4 regions of the Pseudomonas sp. FME51 genome follow, and region 1 is predicted to be linked to each of the others. Evidence: predicted binding sites of a transcription regulator. Region 1 holds the regulator's gene; each other region holds the start of a gene.
What was found. The regulator sigma-54, encoded in region 1, starts transcription at its own class of promoters, with help from an activator protein. The targets are predictions, from matches to a motif close to ANTGGCATNNANNTTGCTNT.
Positions count from the first base shown of each region.

Region 2: flhA (flagellar biosynthesis protein FlhA) is a predicted target of sigma-54. The motif match lies at 1,802-1,821, and genes of this name have one in related genera.
Region 3: flgA (flagellar basal body P-ring formation chaperone FlgA) is a predicted target of sigma-54. The motif match lies at 1,316-1,335, and genes of this name have one in related genera.
Region 4: nirB (nitrite reductase large subunit NirB) is a predicted target of sigma-54. The motif match lies at 2,049-2,068, and genes of this name have one in related genera.

Region 1 covers NZ_JABUYN010000014.1:75,957-79,796, forward strand. Annotated here, with positions in the region: gene rapZ (RNase adapter RapZ) at 1-138, opposite strand, end outside; gene ptsN (PTS IIA-like nitrogen regulatory protein PtsN) at 144-599, opposite strand; gene hpf (ribosome hibernation-promoting factor, HPF/YfiA family) at 616-924, opposite strand; gene INT39_RS19460 (RNA polymerase factor sigma-54) at 1,038-2,540, opposite strand; gene lptB (LPS export ABC transporter ATP-binding protein) at 2,635-3,360, opposite strand; gene lptA (lipopolysaccharide transport periplasmic protein LptA) at 3,347-3,840, opposite strand, start outside.
Region 2 covers NZ_JABUYN010000008.1:145,804-149,643, reverse strand. Annotated here, with positions in the region: gene flhA (flagellar biosynthesis protein FlhA) at 1-1,725, opposite strand, end outside; gene INT39_RS15055 (L-lactate permease) at 1,929-3,434, shown strand; gene INT39_RS15050 (LLM class flavin-dependent oxidoreductase) at 3,512-3,840, shown strand, end outside.
Region 3 covers NZ_JABUYN010000002.1:397,694-401,533, reverse strand. Annotated here, with positions in the region: gene INT39_RS06300 (CheR family methyltransferase) at 1-313, opposite strand, end outside; gene INT39_RS06295 (chemotaxis protein CheV) at 358-1,290, opposite strand; gene flgA (flagellar basal body P-ring formation chaperone FlgA) at 1,406-2,128, shown strand; gene flgM (flagellar biosynthesis anti-sigma factor FlgM) at 2,277-2,588, shown strand; gene INT39_RS06280 (flagella synthesis protein FlgN) at 2,626-3,087, shown strand; gene INT39_RS06275 (flagellar brake protein) at 3,150-3,840, shown strand, end outside.
Region 4 covers NZ_JABUYN010000005.1:35,967-39,806, reverse strand. Annotated here, with positions in the region: gene INT39_RS10270 (mechanosensitive ion channel family protein) at 1-1,874, shown strand, start outside; gene nirB (nitrite reductase large subunit NirB) at 2,109-3,840, shown strand, end outside.

The DNA of each region.
Region 1 (3,840 bases):
GTTGTTGGCCTGTCGGGCCAGTTCCGGCAGCAGGCCTGCCGGCAAGTTGTCGATGCAGTAGAAGCCACTGTCTTCCAGAAGATGCAGAGCGGTACTTTTGCCGGATCCGGAACGTCCGCTGACTACAACCAAACGCATTACTATCAGTCTCCGCTGTTGCCAACCATGACCCGATACAGGCTTTCTGCATCCGGCGCCTGTCGCAGGGCCTCACGCAGGTCTTCCTGATCAAGTTTTTCGGCCAGCATCTTGAGTATCTGCAAATGCTGCTCGGTAGCCTCGTGGGGTACCAGCAGTACGAAAATCAGATCAACGGGCTCGCCATCGAGGGAATCGAAATCGATTTTGCTGTTGAGCTGCAACAGCGCGCCAATGGCTTCCGTGCATTGCTCCAAACGGCAATGGGGGATGGCAATGCCATTACCAAAACCGGTCGAACCGAGCTTTTCTCGGGCGATCAGGCTTTCGTAAATGGCGTCAGAATCCAGTTCGGTGTGCTGGGCGATCATCTTGCCGATCATCTCCAGCACACGTTTTTTTGAGCCCCCCTGCACACCGGCGAAGGTGAGCTGGGGGGTGAGTATGTGTTCTATTTGCATGGGTCTCTTTCAAGTCCTACCGGGCATTGACGCCCTGTTGGCGGCCAATATATTTTTCCTTGTGCTTGATCAGCTGGCGATCCAGGCGGTCGGCCAGCAGGTCAATGGCGGCATACATATCGGTATGTTCCGCTTCGGCAACCAGGTCGTTGCCGGCGATGTGCAGGGTACCTTCGGCCTTCTGCTTGAGCTTGTCTACCTCCAGAGTGATCTGGACGCTGATGATCTTGTCGAAGTGCCTTTCGAGGCGGGCGAGCTTTTCGGTTACGTAATCACGCAGAGCATCGGTGATATCGAGTTGAAGACCCGTGATGTTCATTTGCATAATACTTCTCCTGACTGGCTTTATGAACCGGGGCCCCGTTTCTGGTTACCCCAATGGTGCCACTTCTCGTTTTCGTATTCCTTGACTCTAGTCGAGTCTGCCTGTGCACAGGCTTAAACCAGGCGTTTTCTTTCGCTGGATGGCGCTATATTGAGCGACTCGCGGTATTTGGCGATGGTCCGGCGCGCTACGTGGATGCCTTGTTCTTCCAGTAGACCAGCGATTTTGCTGTCGCTCAATGGTTTCTTCGGATTTTCCGCCGCCACCAGCTTTCTGATTAGAGCGCGAATGGCGGTGGAGGAGAATTCTCCGCCTTCAGCCGTGCTGACATGGCTGGAGAAAAAGTATTTGAGCTCGAAGATGCCGCGTGGTGTATGCATGTATTTCTGTGTGGTCACCCGCGAAATGGTCGACTCATGCATGCCTACAGCCTCGGCGATGGCATGCAGTACCAGCGGTTTCATGGCCTCTTCGCCGTGCTCCAGAAAGCCGCGCTGATGCTCGACAATCTGGCTGGCAACCTTCATCAGGGTCTCATTGCGGCTCTGCAGGCTCTTGATGAACCAGCGCGCTTCCTGCAGATGGTTGCGCAGGTAGGTGTTGTCGCTGCTGCTGTCCGCCCGTTTGACCATGGACGCATACTGGCTGTTGACCCGCACCTTGGGTGCGGCTTCCTGGTTCAGCTCGACGATCCAGCGGTTCTCGTCGCGGCGCACGATGACGTCAGGTATCACATACTCTGCCTCGCCAGAGGCGATCTCGCCGCCGGGGCGCGGGTTCAGGGTCTGAATCAGCGCCACTACATCGCGCAACTGATCTTCCTTCAACCGCGAGCGGCGCATCAGCTGGGTGAAGTCGCGGCTGCCGAGCAGCTCCAGGTGATCACGGACGATCTGCTTGGCCTGTTCCAGCAGGGGCGTGGAGACGGGCAGCTGCTGCAGTTGCAGGCGTAGACATTCGCTCAGATCTCGGGCGCCGACGCCGGTCGGCTCGAACTGCTGAATCCGGTGCAGTACCATTTCGATCTCATCGAGTTCTACCTCGAGATCGGGGTCGAGCGAGGCAAGGATGTCTTCCAGCGACTCTTCCAGATAACCATCGGCAGTGATCCCGTCGATCAGCGCAATGGCAATCTGATGGTCGGTATCCGACAGGGGCAGCAGGTTGAGCTGCCATTCCAGATGGCTCTGCAGCGTTTCGCCAGTGCCGGTACGCGAGGTGAAGTCCCAATCCTCATCATCGGAGCTGGGCAGGGAGCTGGCGGAGGTCTGGTAGATATCTTCCCACTGGGTATCGACCGGCAGATCGTTGGGGATCTGCTCGTTCCAATTGCCTTCTTCTTCGCTGTGGCTGTGCTGGTCTATTGCGTCGAGGGCGACGGGTTCGGGCAATGCAGTGGCGGAAGGATCATCGTCACTGCCGGGGGTATCGGCGGTGCTGGGGCTGAAATCATCATCGCTGTCATCGGCCATTTCCAGCATGGGATTGGCTTCCAGTGCTTCCTGCACCTCCTGCTGGAGATCAAGACTGGACAGTTGAAGCAGTCGGATGGCCTGCTGCAGCTGTGGAGTCATGGTCAGCTGCTGCCCCATCTTGAGGACGAGCGTTGGTTTCATAGTGTTGCGGTTTACCTTATGCCTTTTTCAAGCCATTGATGGTTAAAACAAAATCATGGCTATTCGCCCTAGCATGCCTCAATCCGTCGAGTTATTACAAACGGAAGGCGTGGCCCAGATACACGTCTCGCACCAGCTGGTTGGCAAGGACTTCCTCGGCACCGCCTTCGGCAATAATGTGTCCGTCGTTGACGATGTATGCCTTGTCGCAGATATCCAGGGTCTCGCGGACGTTGTGGTCGGTGATGAGTACGCCGATGCCTTTGTCCTTGAGGTGCTGGATGATCTGCTTGATGTCATTCACCGAGATCGGATCAACTCCCGCGAAGGGTTCATCCAGCAGAATGAACTGCGGGTCGGTGGCCAGTGCCCGGGCAATCTCCGCACGTCGACGTTCGCCGCCTGACAGGCTCATGCCGAGGCTGTCACGCAGGTGATGGATATGAAATTCCCGCAGCAGCGAGTCGAGCTTGCCTTCGCGGCCCTTGCGGTTCAGGTCCTTGCGCGTCTCGAGAATCGCCATGATGTTGTCGGCGACGCTGAGCTTGCGGAAGATCGAGGCTTCCTGGGGCAGGTAGCCGATACCCTGGCGCGCCCGGCCATGCATGGGCAAGCGGGTAACGTCCTGCTCGTTGATCAATATACTGCCCTGATCAGCTTTGACCAGCCCGACGATCATGTAGAAACAGGTGGTCTTGCCGGCGCCGTTGGGACCGAGCAGGCCGACGATTTCGCCGCTGTTGATCGACAGCGATACGTCCTCTACGACCCGGCGTGATTTATAGGCCTTGGCCAGGTGGCGGGCTTCAAGTTTCGTCATTGGTGACCGGCTCAGTGCGCTTGCGTGGCTGGATGATGATTTCGATGCGTTCTGCAGAGTCGCTGTCCTGCGCATCAGACCTGCCGGCGTCCACTACCTGGCGCTGGATGTCGTAACTGATGCGCTGGCCCTGGAAGGTATTACCAGCCTGTTCGAGGAAAGCCTCCTCAATCAACACCACGCGGTCGGCGGCAGCATGATATTCAATGGTCAGGGCTCGCGAGTCCACCGGGCTGCCGTCCGCCTCGGGGGTCTGCTTGTAGGTGGCCGGGGAACCAACGGAAACCAGTTTGCTCACCTCGCCGTTGGCATCGGCGGTCAAGGTTACGCGACTGCCGGTCAGGCGCATGCTGCCCTGGGTGATGATGACATTGCCGGTATACACGGCAGTGTTGCGACGATCGTCCAGCGTGGCGGCATTGGCCTGGATGCGGATCGGTTGATCGGCGTCGTCAGGCAGCGCCAGGGCCGGCGTGGCAG
Region 2 (3,840 bases), on a different contig from region 1:
CAAAGCGCCGGTATCTTGACTCTTGCCCGACTGGTTCGCGATGGCCTCGGCAATGGTACGGATATCCCTTACCGGTACCTGCTCCTGCAGCAACCCCTGCAACACCTTGAGCAGGCCGGACAGGGAAATGATTCCCGGCACCAATTCCTCAGCCAGCTTGGGCGACGCCTTGGCCAGCACCTTGAGCAGCTGCTGAACTTCCTCATGGCCGAGCAGCTCATGGGAATGCTTGTAAAGAATCTGGTTCAGGTGAGTGGCGACCACGGTGCTGACATCCACCACTGTGTAGCCCAGAGATTGCGCCTGATCCTTGTGCATGGGCTCGATCCACACGGCTTCCAGGCCAAACGCAGGGTCTTTGCCCGGAATACCCTTGATCTCACCGAACACCTGACCCGGATTTATTGCCAGCTCACGGTCGGCATGCACTTCGGCCTCCGCCACGCCCACCCCCATCAGCGTGATGCGATAGACGTTCGGTGCCAGATCCAGGTTGTCGCGGATATGCACGGACGGCATGAGGAAACCCAGGTCCTGTGACAGCTTCTTGCGGATCCCCTTGATCCGCGCCAGCAACTGCCCCCCCTGACTGCGATCGACCAAGGGGATCAGCCGGTAGCCGACTTCCAGCCCAACCATGTCCACCGGGGTGACATCATCCCAGCCCAGCTCCCGGCTTTCCGGTCGCTGCAACGCCGGCAGCTGCGCCTGCTGCTCAACAGCCTGCTCCGCCTCAGCCTTGATCCGCTGCCGGTTGGCAATGAAATAAGCGCCGCCAGCGGCCATGGCTCCCAGACTCAGAAAGGACAGGTGCGGCATACCCGGAATCAGGCCCATGACGATCATGATCGCCGCCGCGATACCCAGCGCCTTTGGGGACGCGAACATCTGCCGCTTAACCTGACCACCCATATCTTCGGAAGTGGAAACCCGCGTCACCATGATGGCAGCGGCGGTGGACAGCAGCAGCGAGGGAATCTGCGCCACCAGGCCGTCACCGATGGTCAGCAGCACATAGATTTCACCGGCCTCGGCAAAGCCCAGCCCATGCTGCGCCATGCCAATGGCCAGACCGCCAATGACGTTGATGAACAGGATCAGCAGACCGGCCACCGCATCGCCGCGAACAAACTTGCTGGCACCGTCCATCGAACCATAGAAGTCCGCTTCCTGGGCCACTTCCATACGGCGAACCTTGGCTTCTTCCTGATCGACCAGACCCGCGTTCAAGTCAGCATCAATCGCCATCTGCTTGCCGGGCATGGCGTCCAGAGTGAAGCGCGCACTGACCTCGGATATGCGTCCGGCCCCCTTGGTCACCACCACGAAGTTGATGATCATGAGGATGGTAAACACCACCAGACCGACCACGAAGTTGCCGCCGATCACCACTTCGCCGAAGGCCTGGATCACCTTGCCCGCCGCATCTCCGCCCTCATGCCCGTGCAGCAATACCACCCGGGTCGAGGCCACGTTGAGCGCCAGGCGCAGCAAGGTGGCCACCAGTAGAATGGTTGGGAAGGCGGCAAAATCCAGTGGCCGCAGGGCGTAGGCACAGACCAGCAGTACGACCAGTGACAACGCAATATTGAAGGTGAAGAACACGTCCAGCAGAAACGGCGGGACCGGCAGCATCATCATGCCGAGCATGGCCAGCAGCAAAATCGGCACACCCAGGCTACCGTGGCGCAGACCCGCCAGATTGCTGCGCATGGAGCTCATCATCTCACCACGATCGACTGGCATTCCCCTGAGTTACCTCAAAACAATAAATTGACGAAAAAGTTCCGTGGACCTACCCAAAGCAAGAACTGTTCCATAATGCCAATAAAACCCATCATCCAACCTGGCTGCCCGCAGGGCTGTGCCCAGGCAAGCTTCAAAGGCTAGAATGCCGACGACTTTCTGCCATCAAGCAAGAACAACAAATGCTGTATTTTCTCTGGTCACTGCCCGCCCTGGTCGTTCTGGCGACCATCCTCAGCGGCCATGCCAACATCACCGTCGCCTCGATCCTGGGTCTGATGACGGCCATTCCCGTGGCCTTGTTTGCCGGCCCCATCGGTTTCGAGACCGCCCAGTTATCCGAGGCGCTGCTGCGCGGACTGTGGATCGGCGCGGTGATCGCGCCCTACATCCTCGGTGGTCTGCTGTTCTGGCAGATAGCCGCACGCGGACCATCTGACCCCTCCTCTACCCCGACCACCGGCAATACCGAACTGGATAGCAGTACCTGGACGCCGCTGGCCCGGCGCCGGCTGGTGTTCTTCGCCTGCTTCCTGGTCGGCCCCTTTGCCGAATCAGTGACCGGGTTCGGTGTCGGCATGCTGGGTACGGTTATCCTGCTGCGCCGCTTCAATTTCGCGGCCCGGCACCTGATGATCTTCGCGCTACTCAGTCAGACGGTGATCCCCTGGGGTGCAATGAGCAGTGGCACCCTGCTGGCCGCAGCCTATGCACGCATTCCTGCGGTGCAATTGGCGTTGTACACAGCGGCACCAGTGGCGCTGTTGATGCTGGTCTGGCTCACCCTGTTCTGGCAGACCGCTCGCCGGGCCGGCATCTCCGCTCCCTGGTCAGAATGCCTACGCGAGGTGGCCTGGATCGCCGCCAGCCTGCTGACACTGGTGCTCACTTCCTTTTATCTGGGACCGGAAACAGCCTTGCTGGCAGCCTACGGCCCGCTGATCGTCGTCCGCTATCTGCTGGACCTGCGGCCAGACCGGCATCAGACACGGACGGCGGCGCGCAAGATCCTGCCCTACGTTCTGCTGATCGGTGGCCTGGCCTTGAGCCGGCTGCTGCCTGAACTGCGCAGCACCCTGAGTACCTTTGCTCAAGTAGCATTGTTCGAGGACCTGCCTGCCTGGTCGCCGCTGTTCCATGCCGGCAGCTGGCTGATTGTCGGCGCGCTGATCATTCTGTTGTTGCGCCGGCAGACCGGCAGTCTGCGCCAGGAACTCAGCACCGCCTGGCGCACCGGCCAGCACGCAGTATTGACGCTGTTCCTGTTCGCCATGATGGCCGAGGTGCTGACTGCTTCCGGTATCTCCGGCGCCTTCGCCAGCGCCACCTTCAGCGCGCTGGGTGAAAAAGCGATTCTGGTCACCCCGCTGCTGTCGGGCGGATTCAGTATCCTGGCCAACAGCGGCAACCCGGCCAATAGCCTGTTCATGCCATCGCAAGTGGCGCTGGCCGCCCAGGCCGGATTGAGCATCCCGGCGGTAGCCGCACTGCAGCATGCCTCGGGTATGTGTCTGGGGTTCTTCTCGCCGGTAAGAATGTCGATCGCCGCCAGCCTGACCGGCGGCTATGGGGAAGAACGGCGGGTCTATGGGCAATTGTTGCCTTTCGCTCTGGCTGCGCTACTGCTGTTGATCTGCGCGGCACTGTGGGTGGCATCAACCGATGGCGCTATGCCCAGCCCGGTCTGATGATCACCCGCTGGGCTATGCCTTGGTGACATCCGGGGTTAGCATGACCGGCACATCCCTGCTGTTCCGGAGCCCCTATGACCACCCCAGCCGTACCACTCTCGATTCTGGATCTCTGTCCCGTCACCCTGGATTCGACCCCGGCTCAGGCCTTGCGCAACAGCCTGCAGCTCGCCAGACAGGCCGAGCAGCTGGGCTACAGGCGCTTCTGGGTGGCCGAGCATCACAACATGGTCGGTATTGCCAGCGCCGCGACCTCGGTGGTTATCGGCTATCTCGCCGCCGGTACCGAACGTATTCGTCTCGGCTCGGGCGGCATCATGCTACCGAACCACTCGCCGCTGCAGATCGCCGAACAGTTCGGCACCCTGGAATCGCTGTATCCCGGTCGTATCGATCTGGGTCT
Region 3 (3,840 bases), on a different contig from region 1:
GCAGGCGCTGCCCCGGCTGGTTGCTGACGAATTCAGGTATCAGTCGATTCTTCAGGATTTCGAATGGATAAGCATCACGAAACCATAGAGTTTCGTTGGTCGTCATGGCGTCCACCACGATCTCGCGCAGCCCTGAATGTGGCTGTTTCTGCATGTGTCGCATCAACTCGCCAAGATCGCGAATACCTCGCTGCTCCAGCAATCGGTTGAGCCGGCTGGCCACCAGATACTGTTTATTATCACCGAGCACGATGCCGCAGGTCCTTTCAAGAAAGTCCCGGAACAGGTTGAAGCTCTGATCAACTGCCGTCACACACAATGCTCCAGTCCAGATGCATGAGGAACATCCTCATTGCATTATGCCTCGCCTACCGTCTGCAATCGCTGAATAACCCGTTCGGCGAGATCGTCTGGTGAGAACTTTGCCAGAAAATCATCCGCTCCGACCTTGCGCACCATCGCCTGGTTGAATACGCCGGAGAGTGATGTATGCAACATGACATGCAGGTCTTTCATTCGCGGGTCGGCTCTCACCTCAGCAGTGAGAGTGTAGCCGTCCATCTCCGGCATTTCGATATCCGAGATCATCATCAGCAGCGAATCGGCCACTTGCACCCCGGCATCAGCCTGCGCCTGAAGCCAATTCAGCGCCTCACTACCGTCGTTGAGCGAGACCACCTCGATACCCAGTGCTTCCAGACAACGGATAACCTGCTTGCGCGCCACCGATGAATCATCGACCACCAGCACCTTGTGGCTGGCGGCCTCCGTAAGCACCCGTGCATCAGCGGCGCGCTGAGGTACGGCCTCTTCTCCGGCGATGACCTCGGCCAACACTTTCTCAACATCAATGATTTCCACCATCTGCTCATCCACCCGCGTCACTGCGGTCAGATAATGATCACGGCCGGTACCACGTGGCGGTGGGTGTACATCGGACCAGTTCAGGTTGACGATGCGCTCTACCGCCCGCACCAGAAAACCCTGCACCCGATTGTTGTATTCGGTGATGATGACAAAGGCGCTGGACAGATCCTCCAGCGCGCGCCCGCCGGTCGCCTGCTTCAGATCTATGATCGGCAAGGTGCCGCCGCGAATATGCGCCACACCGCGCACCACGGGATTCAGCCTGGGCAGCGTTGTCAGCCGGGGGCATTGCAACACTTCCTTTACCTTGAACACGTTGATGCCATACAGCTGCCGGCCGCCCAGCCTGAACAATAACAGCTCAAGCCGGTTCTGCCCGACCAGCTGAGTGCGTTTGTCCACCGAGTCCATTATGCCCGCCATCGTCAACTCCTCTGGATACTGTTTGAGCGGCATGGTCCTTGCTTGCGTATACCTTCAATATAGAGAGACGCCGGCATTTTGACGTGCGTAACCCCAAGGTCAAGGTTCGAATTCCATGCAGTTATCGGCACTTACAACCAGACTGATCGCGCTCGCTGCGCTGCTGAGTGCCGGCAGCCTGAGTGCCAGTCCGCTTATTGATCAGCTTATCGGCACCACCACCACTTATCTTGAAGATAAAGTTGCCACGCATCTGGCTGGCAGCACCCGGGACGCACGCTTCGAAATAAAAGTGAGCAGGCTCGATCCGCGTCTGCGGCTGCCTTTGTGTCCACCCGAGGCGATTCAGGCGAGCCTGGAAAGTCCCGACATTCCGGTCGGGCGTGTGACTGTGCGCGTCACTTGTGACAGCGATGTGCAGTGGCGGCTGTTCGTGCCAGCCACGGTGGAGCTGTATCATCAGGTACTGGTGACGACTCGCCCACTGCCGCGACACGCGGTCATTGCGGCGCAGGATATCACCTTGCGCGAGCGCAACGTGGGGAATATCAGCGGCGGTTATCTGATGCGGCCGGAACGCGCGATCGGCATGCGTGTGCGCCGACCCGTTGCGGCCGACACCGTGCTCAGCCCCAATCAGCTGGAGCAGGACGAAACGGTCAAACGTGGCGACAAGGTGGTAATCAGTGCCGCCAACAGCCGGGTATCGGTGCGCATGCCTGGGGAAGCATTGGAAAGCGGCAGTACCGGCAGTCAGATCCGGGTACGCAATCTCCGCTCCGATCGCGTGGTTCGGGCCCGCATCATCGGCCCCGGTCAGGTTGAGGTGGCTATGTGATGCAACCCATCGAATCGACTATACTTGCCGTCATCCACCCAAGTGCACAAAGCGCGCGCCAGATCACACATTTTATAGCCCAGATTCCTAAAGTTTCGCTGACTGCGGCCGTTACAGCAGTAGACATACAGGTTCTGAGGAAAAACCTATGGCCATAGATTTCAACACAGGCGGCACCAATAGCGCCGCACGCAGCAACCAGGCTGGCGCAGCTGGCGGCAAACGCGAGGTGTCAGAACGCCCGGCTGCCGACACACAAAACACCAGTGCCCCCGTAGCTGATTCACAGGTCAGCCTGAGCAATCAGGCTCAGCAGCTGCAGGCAATCGAAGAACGCTTGCGTGAATTGCCGGAAGTGGACACTGCCCGCGTCGAAAAGATCAAGCAGGCCATTGCCGATGGCAGCTACCAGATAGACAGCACCCGGATCGCCGACAAACTGATCGCTCTCGAACAGTGAACTGATGGTGGCCGTGCAAATCAGCGGAGAATGAAGGATGCAGGATTTCAGCGAGCTTTTTGCTCGGGCCACGCAACACTGCGAGCAGTTTTGCGGACTGCTTGATCAGGAGAAACAGGCCTTGCTCGACCAGGATATGTCCGCCCTTGACGCTTTGACCAAGGCCAAGGCCCCGCTGATAGAATCCCTGGCTGCCGATGGGCAAGCACTTGCCGCACACTGTGAACAGCTCGGCAAACCCGAGACTACCAGCCTGACGGACTTCATCGACTCCCTCAAGGCCCCGGTTCTGGCTCAGCACCACGCCAACTTCCTGGCTGCCGCCGAGCGCTGCCAGAGTGCCAATGTGCGCAATGCGCGCCTGATCCGGCACAGCCAGCATATGAACTCCTCTTTGCTTGACCTGCTGCGCAATCAGGGCGAAGCCAGCCAGAACGTGTATGATCGCCAGGGAAACGCCAGGCGCACGGCATCCCAACGCCCGATCAGTCGCGCCTGATATGGACGTTGCTGGCCCCGAGGCCAGCCCATTGACTCCAAAAACGAGAACCTGTCGTGTCAATGTTATTTGAACAAGAAGTCGGCCCACAGCCGCCCAGAGACGTCACCGCCAACATCGAGATCCAGTCCCTGCTGAAAACGCTGCAGCAGTCCAGAACCCCCTTACACATCACCTTTGATGGCCGCAGCCAGATCGTTCAAAGCCATATTGTTGAAGTGGATGCACTGAACGGCGCACTGCTCCTTGATGAAATGATCCCGCATATCGGCGACAAATGGGCCGATCAAGGCGAAGCGTTTCGAATAGATGCCTGGCTGGAAGGCGTACATATGCGCTGGCACAGTGCCGGTGCACAGAAGGTGCTGGTGGACGAGACGCCCGCATTCAATGTACCGCTGCCCGCCCGCATGACCTACCACCAGCGCCGAGGCGCCTATCGCGCCATTGTGCAGCGCAGCATCGATACCCGGCTGGAGCTGATTCACGCCAAGCACGAACGACGTTTCGAAGGCGAACTGTTGGATATTTCCGCAACCGGCTGCAAGGCCCGGCTATCAGGTGACCACGCCAAATCCCTGCATGCCGGTGAATGCTATGAGTTGAGCCGGATGCTGCTGCCCGATACTGTCCGCCTCGACATCAACATGGAGATACGGCACAGCGAATACCATGAAGGCACGGATACAACGCAGGTAGGCCTGCGCTTTCACCAACCCGGCACACAGGCGCAGCGGCATATCGACCGCTTCG
Region 4 (3,840 bases), on a different contig from region 1:
TTGCTGCACTGCGACCGCTCGACAGTCGTACTGCACTGGTCCAGACCCAGCGCGATGGGGTGGAATATGTGGAGGCGGTGTCGGTCGGCCCCCATGATTCTGCTGCGGACTCGCCGGTGGAGGTTGTTGAGCAGCCTGTTTCAGCGCCGGCTGCCGCAGCACCTATCGAGTCCGAAATGAGGGCGTTACGCAGGCTGCCCTTTGCCTTTGCCGGTTTTGTGCTCGACCTGTTGCCTTTGGGGCTGTTTTTCGGCATTGCGGCGTTGGTCCTGCAACTGTTGCCGGGGCTGGATGCGCGTACCCATCTGGTTACCCGCGAGTTCGTTTACGCCTATGTGATCACCCGTGTCGTCATGGCGGTGGTGCGTCTGTTGCTGTCACCGGCTGATGCTTGTGTGCGGATCATCCAGCTGGGCGATATTGCCGCCGAGCAGATACATGGATGGACGCGCCGGCTGGTGGTGCTCGCGACTTTTGGTGTGGCGATTGGCAATGCACTCGGCATCCTCGGCACCGGCCCCGAAGCCCAGCTGGTGACTGTCAAAACAACCTCACTGCTGGTCCATCTGACGCTGATCTTTCTGGTGTTCCGTTTTCGCCAGCCGGTGGCAGTGTGGATCGCCGGTTCACCCGAGCGTGACGGTGCGGTGTATGCGTTGCGGCGCTGGCTGGCCGGTGTCTGGTCGCTGCTGATGGCGGTGCTGATCATGGGTGGCTGGGTGGTCTGGGCACTGCGCATCGAAGATGGCTTCACCAAGCTGCTCGAATTTATTGGAATCTCCGCTGCCATCATCGTGTTGGGTCGGTTGGCTGCTGTCTTGGCGCTGGGTGCGTTGGGGCGTCTGGCCGGTGTCAGCGAGGATGTGCCGGATGAGCGCCGTCCGACCAGCTCCACTGATCTGCGCAGTCAGCTTGCCGAGCAGTATTACCCGCTGCTGCGCTGGCTGGTTTCGCTGGTGATTACGGTAGCCACTCTGGTTGCGCTGCTGCAGGCCTGGGGGCTGAATGCGTTGCAGTGGTTTGCCCCCGGCACCATTGGCAGCAGCCTGGCGTCCGCGTTCGTCACTATCGTCATTGCCGTGGCGATCGCCCTGGTGGTCTGGCAAGCTGCCAACGCCGCGGTTGAACAGCGCATTACTCGCTGGCGCGGGCAGGGTGATCTGTTACGTGCCGCGCGGCTCAATACACTGCTGCCGATGCTTCGCGCCGGCCTGTTTCTGGTGATCGTGTTGATTGTCGGACTGACTGCGCTGAACCAGATCGGCGTCAACACCACACCGCTGATCGCCGGTGCCAGCATCATCGGCGTGGCCGTCGGCTTCGGCTCGCAGAAGCTGGTACAGGATTTCATTACCGGGATTTTCCTGTTGATGGAAAATGCCATGCAGGTGGGCGATTCGGTGACGGTAGCGGGGGTGGCGGGAACGGTGGAAAACCTGTCGATCCGTACCGTGCGTCTGCGCGCCGGTGATGGTTCCCTGCATATCGTCCCGTTCAGCTCGGTGACCACGGTCAACAATGCTCATCGGGGCATTGGCAACGCGGCTGTGCGCATCAGTGTTTCTTATGACACCGATATCAACCAGGCCATCAGTGAACTCAAGGCGATTGGCGCAGCGCTCCGTGAAGACTCCGTCTTCTCGGCGCAGATCCTGGCGGATATGGAAATCTGGGGCGTAGATGCCGTGGATGGCTCCATGGTCACCCTGGCCGGCCAGATGCGCTGTACCGACAAGGGCCGCTGGGGCGTCCAGCGGGAGATCAACCGCCGGGTGCTGGAACGCTTCCGGCAGTTGGGCATCGCCATTGCTGACCCGCGTGAACGTCCTTTCATGCCACCTTCTTCGGCAGTTAACTCGTCCGACGAAGGCTGACACCCAGCGCACCAAAGCAGGCCCTGCAGGCGTTATATTGCGCTGACATGGTTCAAGCAGGGCCTCATTCTTCCAGTCTATTCAAGCCCCTCCCGTACGGTTTTCCCTCACTCTATAAACTCCCAGCCCTTGCGCCACGCGGTATGCGAGACGTGCTTGCGTGTTGTTCCTCAGACTGGCACGCCCCTTGCTCTGGTCCTTGCACAGACAGTTGCAGCGAAGAGAGGAAGACTTATGGGTGGGGATGTCACTTCAACCTGGCGGGGAAGGCTGGTGATCATCGGCAACGGGATGGTGGGCCATCATTGCGTCGAGCAACTGATTGCGCTGGGTGCATTGTCTCGTTATGAAATCCATATATTCGGTGAAGAGCGTCAGCGGGCCTATGACCGGGTGCATCTGTCCGAGTACTTTGGCGGGCGTGATGCCGAGTCGCTGGCATTAGGGCAAGCGGCCTTGTATCAACAACCGGGAGTGCATCTGCATCTCGGCTCGCCAGTGCTGGATATTGATCGCGGCAATAAACAGCTAATCACTGCCTGCGGTCGAACCAGCTACGACCAGCTGATACTCGCCACCGGGTCCTTCCCCTTCGTACCACCGATCCAGGGCGCCGAAGGTACTTCAAGGCTGGTCTACCGGACTCTGGACGACCTGGATGCCATTCGCCAGGCGGCTGATGGCGCCCGGCGTGGTGTGGTGGTCGGCGGTGGCCTGCTCGGGCTGGAGGCGGCGAACGCGCTGCGATCTCTGGGACTGGAGGCCCATGTGGTGGAGTTCGCGCCGCGGTTGATGCCGGTGCAGCTGGACGCTGAAGGCGGCGCCGCGCTGCGGGCGCGGATCGAGGCGCTGGGGGTGGCGGTGCATCTGTCCCGCGCCACCAGTAAGATCACGCGGGGCGACGAGTACCGCTGGCGGATGAATTTCGCCGATGGCGAATACCTGGAAACCGATCTGGTGGTGTTCTCCGCCGGCATCCGGCCGCAGGATGCGCTGGCACGCAGCGCAGGACTGAGCATGGCGGAACGGGGTGGCGTGGTGGTGGACAATCACTGTCGCACCAGTGACCCGGCCATCCATGCCATCGGCGAGTGCGCCAGCTGGAATGGGCAGGTATTCGGGCTAGTTGCGCCGGGCTACCAGATGGCCCGGCTGGTGGCGGCGCAATTGCTTGGCCAGACCAGCGAGCCGTTCACCGGGGCGGATATGTCGACCAAGCTCAAGCTGCTCGGCGTGGATGTCGGCTCTATCGGTGATGCCCAGGGCGCTACCCCCGGATCGCGCAGTTACCGTTTTATCGACGAGGCCACCGCCGCCTATCGTAGACTGGTGGTTTCTGCCGATGGCCAGCATGTGCTCGGTGCGGTATTGGTTGGCGATAACAGTTACTACGATACCTTGCTGCAGTATGCGCAGAACGGCATCAAGCTGCCGAAAGCCCCGGCCAGCCTGATCCTGCCGCAGTCCGAGGGCAACCCGGCGCTGGGCGTCGATGCGCTGCCGGCGGCGGCCACCATCTGCTCCTGCCATAACGTCAGCAAGGGCTCCGTGTGCTGTCAGGTCGACGCTGGCGTGACCGACCTTGGTGAATTGAAAGCCATCACCAAGGCCGGCACCGGCTGCGGTGGCTGCAGCGCGTTGCTCAAACAGGTCTTCGAGCATGAGCTGAGCGCACGGGGTGTGGTGGTCGATCGCAGCCTGTGCGAGCACTTTGCCCATACCCGTCAGGAGCTCTACGACATCATCCGCGTAGAGGGTATTACCCGTTTCGAACAGGTGCTGGCCCGGCACGGCAAGGGCGAACTCGGCTGCGACATCTGCAAGCCAGCGGTGGGTTCGATCCTCGCCTCCTGCTGGAACGAGCCGGTCATGGACCCGGCGCTGGTGCCCCTGCAGGACACCAACGACACCTTCATGGCCAACATGCAGAAGAATGGGACCTACTCGGTGGTGCCGCGCATCGCCG